2 regions of the Pseudomonas caspiana genome follow, and region 1 is predicted to be linked to the other one. Evidence: predicted binding sites of a transcription regulator. Region 1 holds the regulator's gene; the other holds the start of a gene.

Evidence for each region. The regulator sigma-54, encoded in region 1, starts transcription at its own class of promoters, with help from an activator protein. The targets are predictions, from matches to a motif close to ANTGGCATNNANNTTGCTNT.
Region 2: a site for sigma-54 is predicted at 6,356-6,375, ahead of glnK (P-II family nitrogen regulator). Genes of this name have one in related genera too.

The regions. Positions count from the first base shown of each region.
Region 1 is NZ_CP167995.1:5,047,045-5,057,165, forward strand. It holds gene ABRP31_RS22880 (STAS domain-containing protein) at 1-275, opposite strand, end outside; gene ABRP31_RS22885 (phospholipid-binding protein MlaC) at 272-925, opposite strand; gene mlaD (outer membrane lipid asymmetry maintenance protein MlaD) at 937-1,404, opposite strand; gene mlaE (lipid asymmetry maintenance ABC transporter permease subunit MlaE) at 1,404-2,201, opposite strand; gene ABRP31_RS22900 (ATP-binding cassette domain-containing protein) at 2,201-3,010, opposite strand; gene ABRP31_RS22905 (KpsF/GutQ family sugar-phosphate isomerase) at 3,300-4,274, shown strand; gene ABRP31_RS22910 (HAD family hydrolase) at 4,288-4,812, shown strand; gene lptC (LPS export ABC transporter periplasmic protein LptC) at 4,826-5,398, shown strand; gene lptA (lipopolysaccharide transport periplasmic protein LptA) at 5,385-5,930, shown strand; gene lptB (LPS export ABC transporter ATP-binding protein) at 5,930-6,655, shown strand; gene ABRP31_RS22930 (RNA polymerase factor sigma-54) at 6,840-8,333, shown strand; gene hpf (ribosome hibernation-promoting factor, HPF/YfiA family) at 8,463-8,771, shown strand; gene ptsN (PTS IIA-like nitrogen regulatory protein PtsN) at 8,785-9,249, shown strand; gene rapZ (RNase adapter RapZ) at 9,252-10,109, shown strand.
Region 2 is NZ_CP167995.1:6,266,760-6,276,880, reverse strand. It holds gene ABRP31_RS28335 (sigma-70 family RNA polymerase sigma factor) at 1-302, shown strand, start outside; gene ABRP31_RS28330 (FecR family protein) at 299-1,297, shown strand; gene ABRP31_RS28325 (TonB-dependent siderophore receptor) at 1,386-3,902, shown strand; gene ABRP31_RS28320 (Lrp/AsnC family transcriptional regulator) at 3,938-4,399, opposite strand; gene ABRP31_RS28315 (PLP-dependent cysteine synthase family protein) at 4,536-5,585, shown strand; gene ABRP31_RS28310 (accessory factor UbiK family protein) at 5,899-6,162, opposite strand; gene glnK (P-II family nitrogen regulator) at 6,581-6,919, shown strand; gene ABRP31_RS28300 (ammonium transporter) at 6,952-8,289, shown strand; gene ABRP31_RS28295 (secondary thiamine-phosphate synthase enzyme YjbQ) at 8,533-8,958, shown strand; gene sutA (transcriptional regulator SutA) at 9,059-9,385, shown strand; gene ABRP31_RS28285 (HAD family hydrolase) at 9,548-10,121, opposite strand, start outside.

The sequences.
Region 1 (10,121 bases):
GACACCTGGGCAATCTTGCGCATGTCTTCGGGCATCGCACGAATACTCACGTTCTTGCCCGCATCCTGCGCATCACGCATGAACGCCAGCAGCAAGGCAAGGCCTACGCTGCTGGACTTCTCGACGCCGGCGCAGTCCAGAACAACGGTCGACAACTCGCTCGACTTGATCAGCGCAGCGCCTTGCTTGCGCAAGGCTGGACCGGTCGAATAGTCGAGCGTGCCGATCAATTGCAGCTCACCCGGCGCGGCGAGCCTTACGGCTGACTCAGTCATTGCGCGGCCGGACCGGCAGCTTCAGGGGCTTTTTCTTTAGCTTTGGCAACTTCACCTGCCCAGCTATTGATCGTCTCGTCCAGATTATTGCCGTTGCGCTGCATCGCATCAGCGAACTGATCGCGGAACAGCTTACCGATATTGATGCCGTTGATGATGACGTTGCGCACCTTCCACTCACCACCAATCTTCACGAGCGTATAGGACACAGGATAAACCGCGCCGTTATTACCCTTGACCTGCATTTCAACGCTGGTGCGATCCGCGCCTTCAGCCTTTTCAGGCGAAACGGTGATGCCCTGATTGTTGTATTCCAGCAACGCGTTGCCGTAGAACTGCATCAGGCTACGCTTGAAGTTTTCCTGAAAGCGCTGCATCTGCTCAGGAGAAGCGTTGCGTGAATACTTGACGGTCATGATGCTTTTGGAGATGCCGTCGGCATCTACCACCGGACCAACGATGCGGTTCAACGCATCATAAAAAGCGCCCGGATTGCTTTTGTACTGTTCTTTGTTGGCTGCCAGATCGCTCAGCAATTCCTTGGTGGTGCGATCCACCAGATCATGAGCGGACGGTGTGGCGGCAGCATTGCCCAACATTGGTAGCAATGCCAGCAACACCAACAGACCACGGCGCACGATTGAGATCATCTAGAAGCTCCTCATTTAGCGTCTTTACTCACGGTATTGAGCAGAAATTTTCCGATAAGGTCTTCCAGCACAAGTGACGACTGCGTGTCATGGATGGTACTGCCATCCTTCAGCAACCCGTCGTCACCACCTACGCTGATACCCACATACTTCTCACCGAGCAAGCCAGCGGTCAAAATCGATGCGGTGGAATCGAGAGGCAGGTTATTAACCTTTTTCTGTACTTCCATCGTCACCCGGCCGGTGAAAGTATCGCGATCCAGATCGATCGCAGTGACCTTACCGATAGTGACCCCTGCCATGCTCACTTTGGCTCTGACAGTCAAACCGGCAATATTGTCGAAATTTGCATAAAGTTTATAAGTATCAGTGCTGGCACTGGAGCTCAGACCGCTGACGCGCAGGGCAAGCAGGAGCAAAGCCAGTATCCCGGCCAGCAGGAACAGGCCGACACCTGTTTCGATGGTGCGGTTTTGCATCAGAAATCTCCAAACATCAATGCGGTCAGAATAAAGTCCAGGCCTAACACGGCCAGGGAGGCATACACGACTGTTTTGGTCGTGGCACGACTGATCCCTTCTGAGGTGGGTTCGCAGTCGTAACCCTGGAACACGGCGATCCAGGTCACCACGAAGGCAAATACGACGCTCTTGATAACTCCGTTAATCACATCATCAACGAAAGAAACGCTGTTTTGCATATTTGACCAGAAGGAACCCTCGTAAACACCCAGCCAGTCGATTGCTACCCAGGAGCCTCCCCAGATACCCACTACGCTAAAGATCATGGCCAGCAACGGCAGGGAAATGAACCCTGCCCACAACCGTGGCGCGACAATGTACTTGAGAGGGTCCACGCCGATCATTTCCAGACTGGACAATTGCTCGGTGGACTTCATGTTGCCGATTTCGGCGGTCAATGCCGAACCGGCACGACCCGCGAACAGCAGAGCGGTGACAACCGGCCCCAACTCACGCAGCAGTGTCAGCGCAACCATTTGCCCGACAGCCTGCTCCGAACCGTACTTGGTCAGGATGCTGAACCCCTGCAGCGACAACACCATGCCGATGAACATGCCAGAGACGACAATAATCGCCAGCGACATGACACCCACCGAGTAAAGCTGTCTGACCAGCAACTGGAAACTGCCGCCGATTGAACTGCGCCCCAGCAACGCATGAACCAGAAAGATCGCCGAACGTCCGAGGACAGCCAGGATATCTATTGCGGCACGCCCCAGCAGGCGTATCCGCTCCATTAGTGACTTCTTGCGCATCAGCGCTTCCCCAAAAGATCTTCGCGATAATCCGGCGCCGGATAATGAAACGGCACCGGGCCGTCCGGATTACCGGTCATGAATTGACGAATACGTGGATTGTCCGAGCCCATCAGTTCCTCGGGCGTACCCTGCCCCAGCACCTGACCATCGCCAACCACGTACAGGTAATCGGCGATACTCGCCGTTTCGTCCAGATCATGAGAAACCACGACACTGGTGATGCCGAGCGCGTCATTTAGCAACTTGATCAGACGAACCAGGACTCCCATAGCGATCGGGTCCTGCCCCACAAACGGCTCGTCATACATGAGAATCTGCGGATCAAGGGCAATGGCTCTGGCCAGCGCCACGCGACGCTTCATACCACCTGACAGCTCGTCGGGCATCAATTCGACAGCACCGCGCAGTCCAACCGCCTGCAATTTCAGCAGGACGATGTCGCGGATCATTTCTTCAGGCAGCTCGGTATGAACGCGCAGTGGAAAGGCGACGTTCTCGAATACATCCAGATCAGTGAACAACGCACCACTCTGAAACAGCACGCCCATGTGCTTGCGCGCATCGAACAGATCGCTGCGCGACAGCGTGGGCAGGTTCTGACCGTTCACCCACACTTCGCCCGCAGACGGCCGCAACTGGGCGCCCATCAGACGCAGCAATGTGGTTTTGCCGCTGCCCGAAGGTCCCATGATGCCGGTGACTTTGCCACGGGGAATGCGAATATCGACATTTTCGAAAATGCTGCGCGTACCGCGCTTGAAGGAAACGCCCTTCAGCTCGATCGCGTAGGCGTTATCGGCGCTCATCTAAACTCCTTGCGATGCAGCCTCACGTCCAGCTGCCGAGTCCCTGGCGGGAGACATGCTGTCTCGGTGGGCTGAACAGGCCGCGAACTATACCACCGCTATAAGGCGCCACCCAAGAGGAAGGCTGATCAATCAATATCGGCACAAACATTTTGCGACATTTCCCACAAAGACGACTCGCTTATCGCCACCCCGAACGATTAAAAGTAAAGCTCGACGATCAGACGTGAGGGAATCGCGCATTACCGCTATAATCGCCGCCTTTTAGCCAGCTGACCGATTTTTTGCCATGAACCAAACCAGCGACCTGATCCAATCAGCACAACGCACCATCCGTCTCGAGATCGAAGCGGTGGAGGGCTTGTTAGCTCATATCGATGCGGATTTCGTCCAGGCTTGCGAGATGATTCTGGCGAGCAAGGGCCGTGTTGTCGTGGTTGGCATGGGCAAATCCGGCCATATCGGCAAGAAAATCGCTGCCACCCTGGCAAGCACCGGCACTACATCTTTTTTTGTCCACCCTGCCGAGGCCAGCCACGGCGACATGGGTATGATTACCTCCGACGACATCATTCTGGCCTTGTCCAATTCGGGCACGACTGCCGAAATCGTTACCCTGCTCCCCCTGATCAAGCGCCTGGGCATCAAGATGATCAGCCTGACAGGTAATCCAGAGTCGACTCTGGCCGAAGCTGCCGACGTCAATCTCAACGCTCATGTCGAACACGAAGCCTGCCCACTGAATCTGGCTCCGACCTCTTCGACCACTGCGGCACTGGTCATGGGCGACGCCTTGGCGGTTGCCTTGCTTGAGGCCCGGGGGTTCACCGCCGAGGACTTCGCTTTTTCACACCCTGGTGGCGCACTGGGTCGCCGCCTGCTGCTCAAGGTCGAGCACGTCATGCACAGCGGCGACCAGTTGCCAAAAGTGCAACGCGGCACCCTGCTACGCGACGCACTGATGGAAATGACCCGCAAGGGGCTGGGTATGACCGCCATCCTCGAAGCTGACGGACGCCTGGCCGGGATATTCACCGACGGCGATCTGCGCCGCACCCTGGATCGCCCGATCGACATTCGCCTGGCGACCATAGATGACGTGATGACCCTGCACGGCAAGACGGCACGTCCTGAAATGCTTGCCGCCGAAGCGCTGAAAATAATGGAAGACCACAAGATCGGCTCACTCATCGTCGTCGATGAAAATGATCATCCGGTCGGTGCTTTCAATCTGCAGGACCTGCTGCGTGCAGGCGTCATGTAATGGAGATTTGCAAATGACCACGGACCTTCTGCAACGCGGCAAAAAAATCAAACTGGCGATTTTTGATGTCGACGGCGTACTGACCGACGGCCGCCTGTATTTCCTTGAAGACGGCAGCGAGTTCAAGACTTTCAACACGCTGGACGGCCAAGGCATTAAAATGCTGATCGCTTCAGGCGTGACAACGGCCATTATCAGCGGTCGCAAAACGCCGGTAGTCGAGCGCCGGGCAAAGAATCTGGGCATCGAACATCTTTACCAGGGCCGGGAAGACAAGCTGGTGGTTCTCGACGAACTACTCGGCCAACTCGGCCTGAATTACGAACAGGTCGCTTATCTGGGTGATGATCTGCCAGACTTGCCAGTCATTCGGCGTGTCGGCATGGGCATGGCGGTGGCCAATGCGGCCACTTTTGTCCGGCAGCACGCCCATGGCATCACCCAGGCACGCGGTGGCGAAGGCGCGGCTCGCGAGTTCTGTGAATTGATCATGAGCGCTCAAGGCAGCCTTGAAGCCGCTCACGCCGCCTACTTATAGATAGAAGCCATTTATGCTTAGCAAAAGAATTCGAACGTTTCTGACCCTCGGCGTGCTGGCATTTTTGCTGGCAGCCGCAGGCTACTGGAACATCAGCCCGGAAAGCTTCATGGAGCAACCGGCTGCAACAGTGGACGAGAGCGCCATCGATTTTTACGCAATCAATGCGCACAGCGTGCAGTATCTGCCGGATGGCAAATTGCAGTACGAAATGACTGCCGACAAGGTCGAGCATATCAAGGCCACTGACGTAACAATGCTGACCACGCCAGACCTGCAGATGTACCGTGGCACTCTCTATCCTTGGCACATCCAGAGCAAAACGGGTGAAGTGTCGCCAGGCGGCGAGCAGGTCGAGCTGATCGATTCGGTTCGCGTAGCACGAACCGACGACAAAAACCGTACGACCATTATCACCAGCAGTCGAATGACCGTATTCCCACAGAAGCAATATGCGCAGACCGAGCAAGCCGTTAGAATCGACGGCGCTGGCGGTGTGACGACGGCCAAGGGAATGAAAGCGTATTTGAACGACGGCAGGATGGACCTGCTATCTAAAGTAAGAGGACAGTATGAGGCTCGTTAAAACCCTTCCTTTTTTGCTCGGCCTGGGTGCAGCACTGGGAAGCGCGAGCGCCTGGTCCCTGCCGACTGATCGCGATCAGCCGATTCACATTCAGTCAGACGACGCACAACTCGATGACAAGAAAGGCGTTGCCACCTACAAGGGCAACGTAATCATCACCCAGGGTTCGATGAAGATCACAGGCAACACTGTGACCATCACACGTAATGCCCAGGGCGAAGTCGACGTCTTCACCTCGGTTGGCAACCTTGCCTACTACGAGCAAAAGCCGTCAGTGGACAAGCCAATCGTTCAAGCCTACGCGATCACTATCCAGTACTACGCTGCCCAGGATCGTATTGTGCTGATCGACAAGGCCAAGGTCATCAACGATGGCAACACCTCCGAAGGCGAGAAGATCGTTTACGACACGGTTAAGCAGATTGTGAGCGCAGGTCGCGCCAATGGCGGCAGCAAAGTGACCACGCCGCGACCGCGTATCGACATGGTTATCCAGCCGAAAAAGAAAACCGACCAGCAGAAGGCCCCGTAATGGCGACCCTGAAAGCCCAGCATTTGGCTAAAAGCTACAAGGGCCGTCAGGTCGTGCGTGATGTGAGCCTGTCTATCGACAGCGGCCAGATCGTAGGATTGCTGGGGCCTAACGGCGCTGGCAAGACCACATGCTTCTACATGATTGTCGGCTTGGTCCAGGCGGACCAAGGACGCGTGCTGATTGACGATCTGGATGTAAGCCACCAGCCCATGCACGGACGCGCCCGCGCAGGTATCGGCTACCTGCCACAGGAAGCCTCGATCTTTCGCAAGCTTTCGGTTGCAGACAACATCATGGCGATTCTCGAAACTCGCCAGGAGCTGGACCGCGAAGGACGCCGCAAGGAGCTGGAAAGCCTGCTACAGGAATTCCACATCACTCACATTCGCGACAACCTGGGTATGAGCTTGTCCGGTGGTGAGCGCCGCCGGGTAGAGATCGCCCGCGCACTTGCGACCGCGCCGAAGTTCATTCTGCTCGACGAACCTTTTGCTGGTGTAGACCCGATTTCCGTAGGCGATATCAAGCAGATCATCCACCATCTGAAAGCCAAGGGCATCGGCGTGCTGATCACCGATCACAACGTCCGTGAAACTCTGGACATCTGTGAAACCGCTTACATCGTCAATGACGGGCAGTTGATCGCCGAAGGCGATTCGGAAACCATTCTGGCAAATCAGCTGGTGAAAGAGGTTTACCTCGGCCACGAGTTCCGCCTGTAAATAAGCTGCGGTGCCCGCTGTTAAAGGCGGGCAGGCCTGAGTGTTTGTGCTGATACTTATTAAATGCCAGCACACCCTAGGCAAACACTTCGGTTTCAGGCATATAATTTGCTTATGTAGGCGCCCCGGCGCTCTGTAGTGGATGGCGCATGTGCGCCGGCGAATAAGGTGTTAAGCCCCAGCCATGAAACCATCGCTAGTCTTGAGAATGGGCCAGCAGCTGACGATGACGCCGCAGCTGCAACAGGCCATCCGCTTACTCCAACTGTCGACGCTGGACCTCCAACAGGAGATTCAGGAGGCGCTGGAGTCAAACCCTATGCTGGAACGCCAGGAAGAAGGCGACGACTTCGACAACGCCGATCCGCTGGCTGACAACATCGAGCAGAAGCCCAACCCTGATGTTCAGGAGCCGACCTATCAGGAATCCGCTCCAACAGTGGACAATCTTGAAGAAGGCGACTGGAACGAGCGCATCCCCAACGAACTGCCTGTCGATACCGCCTGGGAAGACGTCTATCAGACCAGCGCCAGCAGCCTGCCCAGCAACGATGACGATGAGTGGGACTTCACTACCCGCACCTCAGCCGGTGAAAGCCTGCAAAGCCATTTGCTCTGGCAACTGAATCTGGCACCGATGTCCGACACCGATCGCTTGATCGCCGTGACACTGATCGACTGCATCAACAATCAAGGATATCTGGACGAGACGCTGGAAGAGATTCTCGACGCCTTTGATCCCGAGCTTGATATCGAGCTTGATGAGATCGAAGCCGTGCTGCACCGCATCCAGCAGTTTGAACCAGCAGGCATCGGCGCTCGCAATCTAAGCGAATGTCTGCTGCTGCAACTGCGCCAGCTTCCTGCAAAAACCCGCTGGCTCAGCGAAGCACAGCGCCTTGTCAGTGATTTCATCGACCTCCTCGGCAGCCGCGATTACTCGCAACTGATGCGCCGCATGAAGCTCAAAGAGGATGAGCTGCGCCAGGTCATCGAACTGGTGCAAAGCCTCAACCCCCGGCCCGGTTCGCAAATCGAATCCACCGAAGCCGAATACGTGGTGCCGGATGTCATCGTCCGCAAAGACAATGAACGCTGGCTGGTTGAGCTCAATCAGGAATCAGTCCCGCGCCTGCGCGTGAACCCGCAGTACGCCGGTTTTGTCCGCCGCGCCGATACCAGCGCCGACAACACGTTCATGCGCAATCAGCTGCAAGAGGCACGCTGGTTCATCAAAAGCCTGCAGAGCCGCAATGAAACGCTGATGAAGGTCGCCACGCAAATCGTCGAACACCAGCGCGGCTTCCTTGAGTACGGCGATGAGGCTATGAAGCCACTGGTCCTGCATGACATCGCTGAAGCGGTAGGCATGCACGAGTCGACCATCTCCCGTGTAACCACACAGAAATTCATGCATACCCCCCGCGGTATTTACGAGTTGAAATATTTCTTCTCCAGCCACGTAAGCACCTCCGAGGGCGGTGAATGTTCGTCGACAGCGATTCGGGCGATCATCAAAAAACTGGTTGCGGCGGAAAATCAGAAAAAGCCGTTGAGTGACAGCAAGATCGCTGGTTTACTGGAGGCACAAGGCATTCAAGTAGCCCGTCGCACAGTAGCCAAATACCGCGAATCACTTGGCATAGCGCCGTCAAGCGAACGCAAGCGACTGATGTGACGAGAGGTACAGTAGTAGCCCAGCGAGCATTGCCCGTGACGGCTTTACGCAACCCGGTTGCTAGCCACAGCGTTCCAGTGGCAGGCAAAAGCCTGCCTCTTTATGCACTGGCAATAAGGAGAAAGCGGTATGCAAGTCAACATCAGTGGACATCAACTGGATGTGACCGACGCCCTACGCGACTACATCACCGAAAAACTCGGACGACTGGAGCGCCACTTCGACAAGATCACTAATGTGCAGGTCATCATGGAGGTCGAGAAGCTGAAACAGAAAATCGAAGCCACCCTGCACATCCCCGGCTCAAAGGTCGTCGCCAATGCGGAACATGATGACATGTACGCGGCAATCGACCTTTTGACCGACAAGCTGGATAGACAACTGCTCAAGCATAAGGAAAAGCAGCTCAGCCTCCTTCAGGGTGCGACGGCTCGCTGATAACCCCCCAAACATGATCCGATTAGAAAATATCCTGACCCCCGGCCGTTCACTCGTGAACGTGCCGGGCGGCAGCAAGAAAAAAGTCCTCGAACAAATTGCCAACCTGATCGGCAGAGAAGTGCCTGATCTGGACTCGCAAGTCGTGTTCGAGAGCCTTGTCGCCCGCGAGAAACTTGGCTCTACCGGCTTTGGCAATGGCATCGCCATTCCGCACTGTCGCCTGAAGGGCTGTGCTTCGCCCATCAGTGCACTGCTGCACCTGAACGCCCCTGTAGATTTCGACGCCATCGACGGCGCGCCCGTGGACTTGCTGTTTGTCCTGCTGGTTCCGGAAGCCGCTACCGATGCACACCTGGAGTTGCTGCGCCAGATCGCCAGCATGCTCGACCGTAAAGAAGTGCGTGAACGCCTGCGCAGCGCCGCGAGCAATGAAGCGCTCTATCAGGTGGTACTGAACGAGCAGAACGGGCACTAATCATGCGCATGATCATCGTTAGTGGTCGCTCAGGCTCCGGCAAAAGCACGGCGCTTGATGTGCTGGAAGACAACGGCTTTTACTGCGTTGATAACCTTCCGGCCGGGCTTCTCCCGGAGCTTGCCGAACGCGCATTGATCAATACCGAACTCGCCGAACCGCTGTTAGCCGTATCTATCGATGCGCGCAATCTACCCAGCCACCTGACACGCTTCCCGCAGATGCTTGAAGAAGTTCGTTCACGCAATATCCAGTGCGACGTGCTGTACCTGGACGCAGATGAATCAACCCTCTTCAAGCGCTTCTCTGAAACCCGCCGTCGCCACCCATTAAGTAACGCCAACCGCTCACTGGCAGAAGCCATTCGGGACGAGACCGCGTTGCTGGGGCCGATCATTGATCTTGCCGACCTGAAGATCAACACGACCCACCTGAACCTCTATCAACTGCGCGATACGCTGAAGCTTCGCTTGCTGAACAAGCCGGAGCCGGGTACGGCATTCCTGATCGAATCCTTCGGGTTCAAGCGCGGCATGCCGGTGGATGCCGATCTGGTGTTCGACGTCCGCTGCTTGCCCAACCCCTACTGGAAGCCTGAACTGCGAGAGCAGTCGGGCAAGGACCAGGCGGTTGTCGACTACCTGGCTGCGCAGCCTGATGTCGAAGAGATGTTTCAGGACATATTCACTTATCTCAACAAGTGGTTGCCGCGCTTCGCTGCCAGCAACCGCTCGTACGTCACTATAGCCATAGGCTGTACCGGCGGCCATCACCGCTCGGTGTACCTGACCGAGCGTCTGGGTCAGGTCCTGCAACAATCCCTCAAAAACGTTCAGGTTCGCCACCGCGACTTAAGCTGAAAGGACTTCCTC
Region 2 (10,121 bases), 1.2 Mb from region 1:
TCGTCATCGATCATTGGCGACGCGAGGAGCTGGAGCGCGCCTATCTTGAAGCCATCGCTCATTTACCCTGCAACGAGTCACCTTCGCCCGAGTCCCGGGAGCTGGTTTTCGAGTTGCTGGAAAGCATTGCGAAGATGCTGGATGGCTTGAAACCGAAGGTCCGCCAGGCTTTTCTGCTGGCTCAATGCGACGGCATGCCCTACAAGCAGATCGCCGAACGAATGGGCGTGTCGGTGCGCTCTGTAGAACGCTATGTCGCCGACGCGTTGTATCACTGCTATCTGTTGCGGTATCCAGCGTGAGCGGCGTATCTGCTCCTGCGCGCTCGCGAGAACCCTCGCCGCAGGTCGTGAAACAGGCGATCCAGTGGTCGATGCGCCTCAACAGCGGAGGGCACAACCCACAATTGCGCGAGCAATGTGAGCGGTGGCGTGTCGCACATGCCGATCACGAATGCGCTTGGCAGCGTATCCAGGCCCTGAACGGCGAACTCAACAGTCGCTTTCAGCATCTGCCCGCCCCAGGCGCAGCCATCGAAGCGCTGGAAAACAGCGCACAACGACTGAGCCGCAGACAAACCCTGAAACTGCTGTCAGGCCTGGTCGTGGTGGGTTCAAGTGCGTGGCTGTCGCGAGAGGCCGTGCCTTGGCAACAATGGAGCGCTGATTTCGCGACCAGCGTCGGGCAGCGTGAGCGCTTTCAGCTCAGCGACGGCTCAAGCCTGCAATTGAACACCGACAGCGCGGTGGATCAGAACTTCAACGCCGAACGCCGCCTGATTACTCTGAATCGGGGTGAAATTCTTCTGGGGTGCGGTGCCGATGTCCAAAGCCCGACCCACAGACCGCTATTAGTGCAAAGTCGCCACGGGTTGTTCGAGGGCATCAACGGACGCTTCGTCGTCAGGCAGTATCCGGACCAGACGCGTATCAGTGTGCTTGAAGGGCAGTCGATCATTCGCTCGCCCGCCGCATCTCCCATCACTGTGAGCGCCGGGCAGCATTACCTGGTGTCGACTCGCGAAGCGGTTCAATTGCCCACGCTCAACATGGACGCTGGCGCCTGGAGCGAAGGTCTGATCGTGACGCGAAACATGCGCCTTAGAGACTTCCTCACCGAGGTCGGGGCTTACCGCCACGGTCATCTGGGCTGCGCTGACGATATTGCCGACCTGCGTCTTTCCGGTGTATTTCGGCTGGAAAACACCGACAAACTGCTCACGGTTGTTACCCAGACGTTGCCTGTCCAGCTCAGGTATCGCACGCGCTGGTGGGTCACGTTGCAGCGCCAAGCATGAAATTTGAAATTTTTTGGCGGGTTTTGCCTACAGGTCCGGCTTAGAGATCAGCCCCTCTGTTCTCTTCACTGACTTTACGGAATCGCCCATGACCCGGCCCCTAGATAAACCGCAATCAAGCCTGCAAAACGTCGCCGTTGACGCGCGCGCAACACACCTCGCCACAGCGGTGCGCGCGACATTGATATGCGTGGCTTTGGGCACTGCCGCGTTGCCTTTAGCGGTTCACGCTCAAGACGGTGCGGTGGCGATCGGCGCTGTGCGCAGCTATTCCATCGCCGCCGGCCCCTTGGGCGAAGCCTTGAACCAGTTCGCCCGGCAAGCGGGTATCACCTTGGCCGCCACGCCAGCTCAAACTGCCGGCAAGCAATCGCCGGGCCTGCAAGGCAGCTATGCCCCGGATCAGGCGCTAAGCATCTTGCTTGGCAGTAACAGCCTGCAAGCTGTCACAGAGGATGGCAGCAGTTACGTGCTGCGCGAAACGGCGGGTGAAGTACTGGCATTACCCAGCACCGACATTCGCGGCTTCGCACTGGGCAACGCCCTAGGCAGCATGGAAGGCTACAACGCGACCCACAGCCAGATCGCCACCAAGACCAGCACGTCGGTGCTTGAAACGTCGCAGTCTGTGTCGGTGGTCACCCGCCAGCAAATGGATGATCAAGGCTCACAAACCGTATCGCAGGCCATGCGTTACACGCCGGGCGTGTTGACCAACCCTTACGGCGCGACCCATCGCTACGACTATGTAGCCTTGCGCGGCTTCAACGACGGCTCTGTGGATAACATTTACCTGGACGGCCTCAAGTCCATGGGCGATAGCGGCACCTACAGCACGATGCAGGTTGATCCGTACTTTCTGGAGCGGGTCGACATCCTGAAAGGTCCTTCTTCAGTGCTGTACGGCCGCAGTTCGCCGGGTGGTCTGGTGGCATTAACCAGCAAAAAACCGTTGTTTGAGCCGTACCATCAGGTTCAGGCCACCGTCGGCACGCAAGGACAACGCGGCATGGGGTTCGATTTCAGCGGGCCTGTGGATGAAGACAAGCGCATCGCTTATCGCCTGACCGGGCTTGTGGATAAGTCAGACACGCAATTCGATCACGTCGAAGAGAAGCGCTACGCGCTGGCGCCGACCGTCAGCATCGACTTCAGCGAAGACACATCGCTGACCCTGCAAGCCTATCTGCAACGCGACCCGGAAGGCGGCTATCACGGCGGCGTACCGGCCAGTGGCACGCTGCGCAAGCGTAACGGGCAACGTATCTCCGAGCACTTCTTCGATGGCGAGCCTGGAGTCGATGGCTTCAGTCGCGATCAACAATCCTTCGGCTACCAGTTCGAGCACCGCTTCAACGATGTGTTTACCGCCAGACAGAACTTCCGTTATCTGGACTCGAAGGTGAAGAACGATCAGATCTACGCCTACGACTGGACGACGCCCACCAGCAACGAGCTGACGCGCTATTACTCAGGTGGTGACGAGCGGCTGCACGCGTTCATCGTCGATAACATGTTGCAGGCTGAGTTCTTCACCGGTTCGGCCAAGCACACGGCGTTGCTCGGTGTTGACTACCAGCGACGCAAGACCGTGGTGGACTGGACCAGTGGTTCGGTCGCATCGCTCAATGGCTTCGATCCGGTTTATGGCAATTCGGCGATCAGTTACTTCAGCCCGACCAGCTACGTACGCCGTCTGGAGCAGACCGGCGTTTATGCACAGGACTTGATCGAGCTGGATAAATGGCGCTTCTCGCTGGGCCTGCGTCAGGACTGGGTGGAAACCTCGGACGAGAACCGACTGGCAGAAGCCGGGCGGCCAGAGGGCACCGAAATCAGTGATCGACGCACCAAGCTCACCGGCCGGGCAGGTGTGCTGTATCTGTTCGATAACGGTATTGCGCCGTACGTGAGCTATTCAGAGTCGTTTAACCCGAACTCGTACGCCGACAGTGATGGCAACCCTCTGGCGCCAACAGACGGCACTCAATGGGAAGCAGGCATCAAGTACCAGCCACCCGGAACGGACAACCTGTTTACCGCCTCGGTATTCCGGATTGATCAGGAGAATCTGGCTTCCAAACTGCCGCAAGAGAATTTCTATCGCCCTATTGGCGCGGTACGCTCCCAGGGTCTGGAGCTGGAAGCGCACGTGCAGTTAACCGACAACTTCAAAGTGTTGGGCGGCTACACATTGACCGACATCGAATACTCCAAATCGATGATCAGCACGTTGAGCACGCCCACCAACGTCATCGAGAACAAAGGCAACTCACCGACACAAGCTCCTAAACACATGGCGTCGGTCTGGGGCGACTACGCCTTCAACAGCGGTGCGCTGGATGGCTTGCGTCTGGGCGCAGGGGTGCGCTACGTCGGCTACAGCTGGGCAGATGCTGAAAACATCCTGAAGGTGCCGTCCTACACACTGTTCGACGCTTCAGTCGGCTATGACCTGAGCAAAGTCGGGCTTAAAGGCGTCGACGTACGGGTTAACGCGAACAACCTGACCAACGAATCTTACGTCGCGTCCTGTGCAAGCCTGAGCTACTGCTATTTGGGTGAGGAGCGCAACGTCAGCGCCACGGTCAGCTACACCTTCTAACCGGTCGCTAGCCTGTTCCCACCCAGGGAACAGGCCTAGCTACGGGGCAACGGCAGCGCCGTCGTGTATTTCAACTGCTCCATGGCGAAGCTGGAGGTAATGGTCGAAAGGCCTTCAGTGCTGCTGATCAGCTTTTTGTAAAAGCGGTCGTAAGCGGCCATGTCGCTGACGACCAGTCGCAGCATGTAGTCCCATTCGCCCGCCATTCGGTAGAACTCCATGACCTCTTCGTACTGCATGACGGTTTGGGCAAATTGCTCAAGCCACTGAGTGTCATGGCGCTGGGTCTTGAGCTGGACGAAAACCGACAACCCCAGCCCCAGCTTTTCCGGATCAAGAAGCGCAACTCTGGATTTGATGTACCCGGCCTCTTCGAGCTTTTTGACTCGCTTCCAGCAGGGCGTTGTTGAGAGGTTGACGGCTTCAGCAAGGTCTTTGAGCACGATAGAGGCATCACGCTGCAAAATACTGAGGATATGGCGATCAAGACTGTCCATTTTTCAATTCAGTCCTTTGGGAGAATATTTTTCTATATAAGAAGCTAAACAATAGAACAAAAAGAAATCCTTTTTCCCAGCATTCAGTAACATTTGCCATCAAGAATAGATGTGATTTTGCTGAGGCGCAGAAGAGATGAATGACTGGATTCGTACCGCGATCAAAACCCTCAACTGCGATCAGCAGCGCTCGGCCGATACGCACATGCTCAAGCTTGATGTTCCGGCACTGAACGGTATCGATATCTACATCAAAGACGAAAGTACTCACCCCAGCGGTAGCTTGAAGCATCGTCTGGCGCGCTCGTTATTTCTTCATGCAATCTGTAGCGGCAAGATTCGCCAAGGCACGCATGTAGTGGAGGCCTCTTCCGGCAGCACTGCAGTATCGGAGGCGTATTTCGCAAAACTGCTGGGGCTGCCTTTTACCGCAGTCATGCCGCGTCATACCGCGAGCAAGAAAATCCAGCAGGTTGAGCTGCTTGGCGGGCGCTGCCACTTTGTGGAGCAGTCCTGCGACATGTATCCCGAAGCTGAACGTCTGGCCCAGGTCGACAACGGCCATTACATGGATCAGTTCACCTACGCCGAACGGGCTACAGACTGGCGCGGCAATAACAACATCGCCGACAGCATCTTTGATCAGTTGAGTGGAGAAGAACATCCCATTCCGACGGCTATTGTGATGAGCGCAGGAACGGGCGGCACGTCATCGACTATCGGTCGGTTCATTCGCTACAAGGGCCATGCCACCAAACTGATCGTCGTAGACCCGGAGAATTCGGTGTTCTACGACAGCTACCGCAGCGGTGAGACCAGCCTGACCAGCCTCAAGGGCAGCCGCATCGAGGGCATTGGACGGCCGAGGGTAGAGGCGTCGTTTCTGCCGGGCGTGATTGACGACATGTTGCAAATCCCCGATGCAGCGAGCATTGCCACACTCGGCTGGCTGGAAAAGCTGATCGGCAAGAAGCCCGGTGGCTCTACCGGGACAAACGTATGGGGCGCGCTGACGGTAGCGCTACAAATGCAGGAGCAGGGCCTGAAAGGCTCAGTGGTGACGTTGATGTGCGACAGCGGCGAGCGCTATCTGGACACCTATTACGACCCGCAATGGGTCGAGCGCACCATCGGTGATCTTTCGCCGTATACGAAACGGCTGGAGCGGTTGTTGATTGCAAGGTGAGGCAGATGCCAGAAGGGGATGCACCATTTTGTGTCCGCAGGAATGTCCTTTTAATACTGACACCACCCTGTCATGCGGAAAGCAAATCCCTGTGGGAGCGAGGCTTGCCCGCGATATAGACGCCTCGGTACTCAGGTAGACCGCGTTATCATTTATCGCGAGCAAGCTCGGCTCCCACAGGGATGATCGATATCTGTGGGGAGGATTGCCCGCGATGAAGGCGCCGCGGTTTATCAGAAACCCGCGTCATCGTTCATCGTCGGAATGCCGCCCAGACCAAGCTTGGCTCCCACAAAACCGTCGCATGTCAGCTCTACTCACCCACAGGCGGATTCGACTTCGCTTCCATCTCTGCAACTTTCACCTCAAGCGCTTCAAGGCGGGCACGGGTGCGGGCGAGGACGGCCATCTGGCTGTCGAATTCTTCCCGGCTGACCAGATCCAGTTTGCTGAAGCCGCTTTGCAGCAGGGCTTTGAACTGGGTTTCAAATTCGTTACGCGGGATCGGCGTTTCGCCATTGAACAAGCGCGAGGCGTGGCCGCTCAGGGCATCGAGGAAAGCTTTGGGCGCGAGCATGTCTACCTCCGGTTTCAGATGGGCGGCAGTGTAGCACGGAGCGTCTATAGTCATTTCCAGCGGCATCGGGCGCACGATAATGGCGCACCAGCGCGTGCACGAACGCACTTTAGTTGTGCGCCAATACGCTTCACAGGGAGGCTCAGGTGCCTGAAACAGGGATCAAGGGCCTGTATTCAATGAAAATTCACGAGATGGCAAGCTTTCTGCTTAGTCGCTGATGACCCATGCACTGATGCAGTCGTGTTGACGAATACAGTGCGGCAGGCGGAGCGGGGAATGTTTCGTCAAAAGCGGTTTTCTGGGGTTGGTCGGACCTCCTTCAGGCGACCGATGCGTTACAAAGCCAGGCACTGCGCTTAGACTTGAGTCGGGTTTGTTTTCCTGGGGCAAGTCCACCAATTCGGGAGAAAGTTTCATGAAGCTAGTCACTGCCATCATCAAGCCGTTCAAATTGGACGACGTGCGCGAGTCGCTGTCCGAAATCGGCGTGCAGGGCATCACCGTTACTGAAGTCAAAGGCTTCGGACGTCAGAAAGGCCACACCGAGTTGTATCGCGGTGCGGAATACGTAGTCGACTTCCTTCCCAAGGTGAAGATCGATGTTGCTATTGACGATAAGGATCTGGATCGCGTTATCGAGGCGATAACCAAAGCAGCCAACACCGGCAAGATTGGTGACGGCAAGATCTTTGTTGTGAATCTGGAACAGGCCATTCGCATCCGTACCGGCGAAACCGATACCGACGCAATCTAAGCCGCCAACCCAACGCCCCAGGAGAAAACAATATGACTCTGCGTCAATTCGCAGGGCTAGGAGCCCTGTTGTCCCTCGTAACCCCTGGCTTGGCCATGGCGGCAGACGAAGTGGCAGCCCCAGTCCTCAACTCAGGCGACACCGCCTGGATGCTGACTGCAACAGCCTTGGTGCTGTTCATGACCATCCCCGGCCTCGCGCTGTTCTACGGCGGTATGGTCCGTTCTAAAAACATTCTTTCCGTGATGATGCAGTGCTTCGCTATCACTGGTTTGATCAGCATCCTGTGGGTCGTTTACGGCTACAGCATTGCGTTCGACACCACTGGTATGGAAGAAGGCGTCGTCAACTTCAACTCGTTCTTCGGCGGCATGGGCAAAGCGTTCCTGGCAGGTGTGACACCTGCGAGCATCACTGGCGCTGCGGCTCTGTTCCCTGAAGCGGTGTTCATCACCTTCCAGATGACCTTCGCGATCATCACTCCAGCCCTGATCGTCGGTGCTTTCGCAGAACGCATGAAGTTCTCCGCAATGCTGATCTTTATGGCTATCTGGTTCACCCTGGTCTACGCGCCAATCGCGCACATGGTCTGGGGCGGCGTCGGTGGCTTGATGTGGGACTGGGGAGTCCTGGATTTCGCAGGCGGCACCGTTGTTCACATCAACGCTGGTGTGGCTGGCCTGGTGGCGTGTCTGGTACTTGGCAAGCGTAAAGGCTTCCCTACCACTCCAATGGCACCGCACAACCTGGGTTACACCCTGGTCGGCGCAGCAATGCTCTGGATTGGCTGGTTCGGCTTCAACGCCGGTTCCGCCGCAGCTGCCAACGGCACTGCAGGCATGGCCATGCTGGTTACTCAGATCGCGACCGCCGCTGCTGCACTGAGCTGGATGTTCGCTGAGTGGCTGACTCACGGCAAACCAAGCGCGCTGGGTATCGCTTCGGGTGTTGTTGCGGGTCTGGTGGCTATCACTCCGGCTGCCGGTACTGTTGGCCCGATGGGCGCTTTGATCATCGGTCTGGCGGCAGGCGTTATCTGCTTCTTCTGCGCCACCAGCCTCAAGCGCAAGCTGGGCTACGACGACTCCCTGGACGCTTTCGGCGTGCACGGCATCGGCGGCATCGTCGGCGCAATCCTGACCGGCGTATTCGCAGCCCCTGCTCTGGGCGGCTTCGGTACTGTGACTGACATCGCGGCTCAGGTCTGGATTCAGTTCAAAGGCGTGGCGTTCACCGTGGTTTACACAGCGATCGTGACCTTCATCATTCTCAAGGTGCTGGACGCGGTCATGGGCCTGCGTGTCACCGAAGAGGAAGAAGCTGTCGGCCTCGACCTTGCGCAACACAACGAGCGTGGCTACAACTTGTAAGCCACTGTAAAAAAATGCCCGGTTTACCGGGCATTTTTTTGTCTGGAGTTTGTCGATAGATTGCCCGGCAAAGCGTTTGGCCAGATACTCAGGCCGCTTTGCAAGGGGCATTCCTGACAGTTTGCAGAGTTCCTCGCCACGTTGGCGAGCAAGCGTCGATGGCTTACAGAAAAGACGGATTATTGCGCGCTTTGCTTTTTCTACCAGCGCGTTAGAATGCGCGCCGAATGTGCGGAGAACTGTATGTGGCAACAGACCAGAATTACCCTGCGGGCCAAGCCACGCGGGTTTCATCTGGTAACCGACGAAATTCTTGCAGGCTTGCCGGAGCTGCGGGGGTGCCGAGTCGGGTTGTTGCATTTGTGGCTGCAGCACACCTCGGCGTCGTTGACCGTCAACGAGAACGCTGACCCGGCTGTACGTCGTGACTTCGAGCGCTTTTTCAACCGTCTGGTGCCACAAGGCACCCACGGCTTTGAACATGAGGACGAAGGCCCTGACGACCTGCCGGCGCATTTCAAGGCCAGTTTGCTAGGCTGCCAGTTGGTTTTGCCGGTCTCGGCGGTTCGATTGGCCTTAGGCACCTGGCAAGGTGTTTATCTGGGTGAGCACCGTGATGCTGGCGGTGCTCGCAACGTCCTGGCCACCCTTCAGGGTGAACAGGCATAACCGCTGTTTTGCAGCGGATGTTGAATTTTTTCCGGCAGCATTCGAAAACGTGCACAGCTGGGCTATAACTAATCTGCTTTCGCAAGTCATGAGGTAGAACATGAGCGACGATGACAACGACGATCTGGTTGATGATCTGGAAGGTGAAGAGGACGGTGAGGAGCTTGCAGCTGCTCCCGAAGACGATGGTGCTGAAGCCGATGACGGTGCGGAAGCTTCGGTAACGCCGACCAAAGGCAAGGCCAAGGCCGCTGTCTCGGTTGATGAACTGCCTAGCGTTGAAGCCAAAAACAAAGAGCGTGACGCTCTGGCTCGCGCCATGGAAGAGTTCCTCGCCCGTGGTGGCAAGGTGCAGGAAGTGGAGGCCAACGTGGTCGCCGATCCGCCCAAGAAGCCGGACAACAAATACGGTAGCCGCCCTATCTAAGGGTGTGATGCCGGATAAGAAAAAGCCCGCTGTCGCTGCGGGCTTTTTTTTGGCAAAAATCTGGCTGCGGGCTCAGGCCTGAGCAGCCCAAGCAAGACCGATGATGACTGTGGGAGCTGGGCAAGCCCAGCTCCCAAAATTCATCACCAGCCGCCACATCATCTATGCCCAGCGACTCAATACCTCCGGCAGCTGCGTCAGGCTGCTGATCTCGGCGTCAGGCAGTTTGTCGCCTTCCCACGGCTTACCAGCCGGGTTGTACCAGATCGCTCGCATACCGGCTTGCTGAGCGCCTGCGATGTCGTCGCCAGGGTGATCGCCGATGTGCACCGCAGCGCCCGCATCGACGTCGGCGCGCTTGAGTGCTTCCACGAACGGAGCAGGGTCAGGCTTGCCGATGCCCAGGTCTTCAGCACACAGCGCAAAGGCGAAATAATCGGCCAGCCCCAGGCGACGCACATCGGCATTGCCGTTGGTGATCACTCCCAGGGTGAAGGTCCTGGCCAGAATCTCCAGCGTCGGATGGACCTCCGGGAAGATCTCGACCTGATGGCGGCCATGCAGGAATACTTCAAACGCCTGATCAGCCAGCGCCCCAGCTTCAACCGAGGGGTAACCGGCGTCTTCTAGCGCATGGAACAGAACGCGCCGCCGCAGGGCGCTGATGCGGTACTTGAAAGTGGGGTCGGCTTCTACCAGACGCGCACGAATTTCCCCCAAATGCTCGACTGGTACC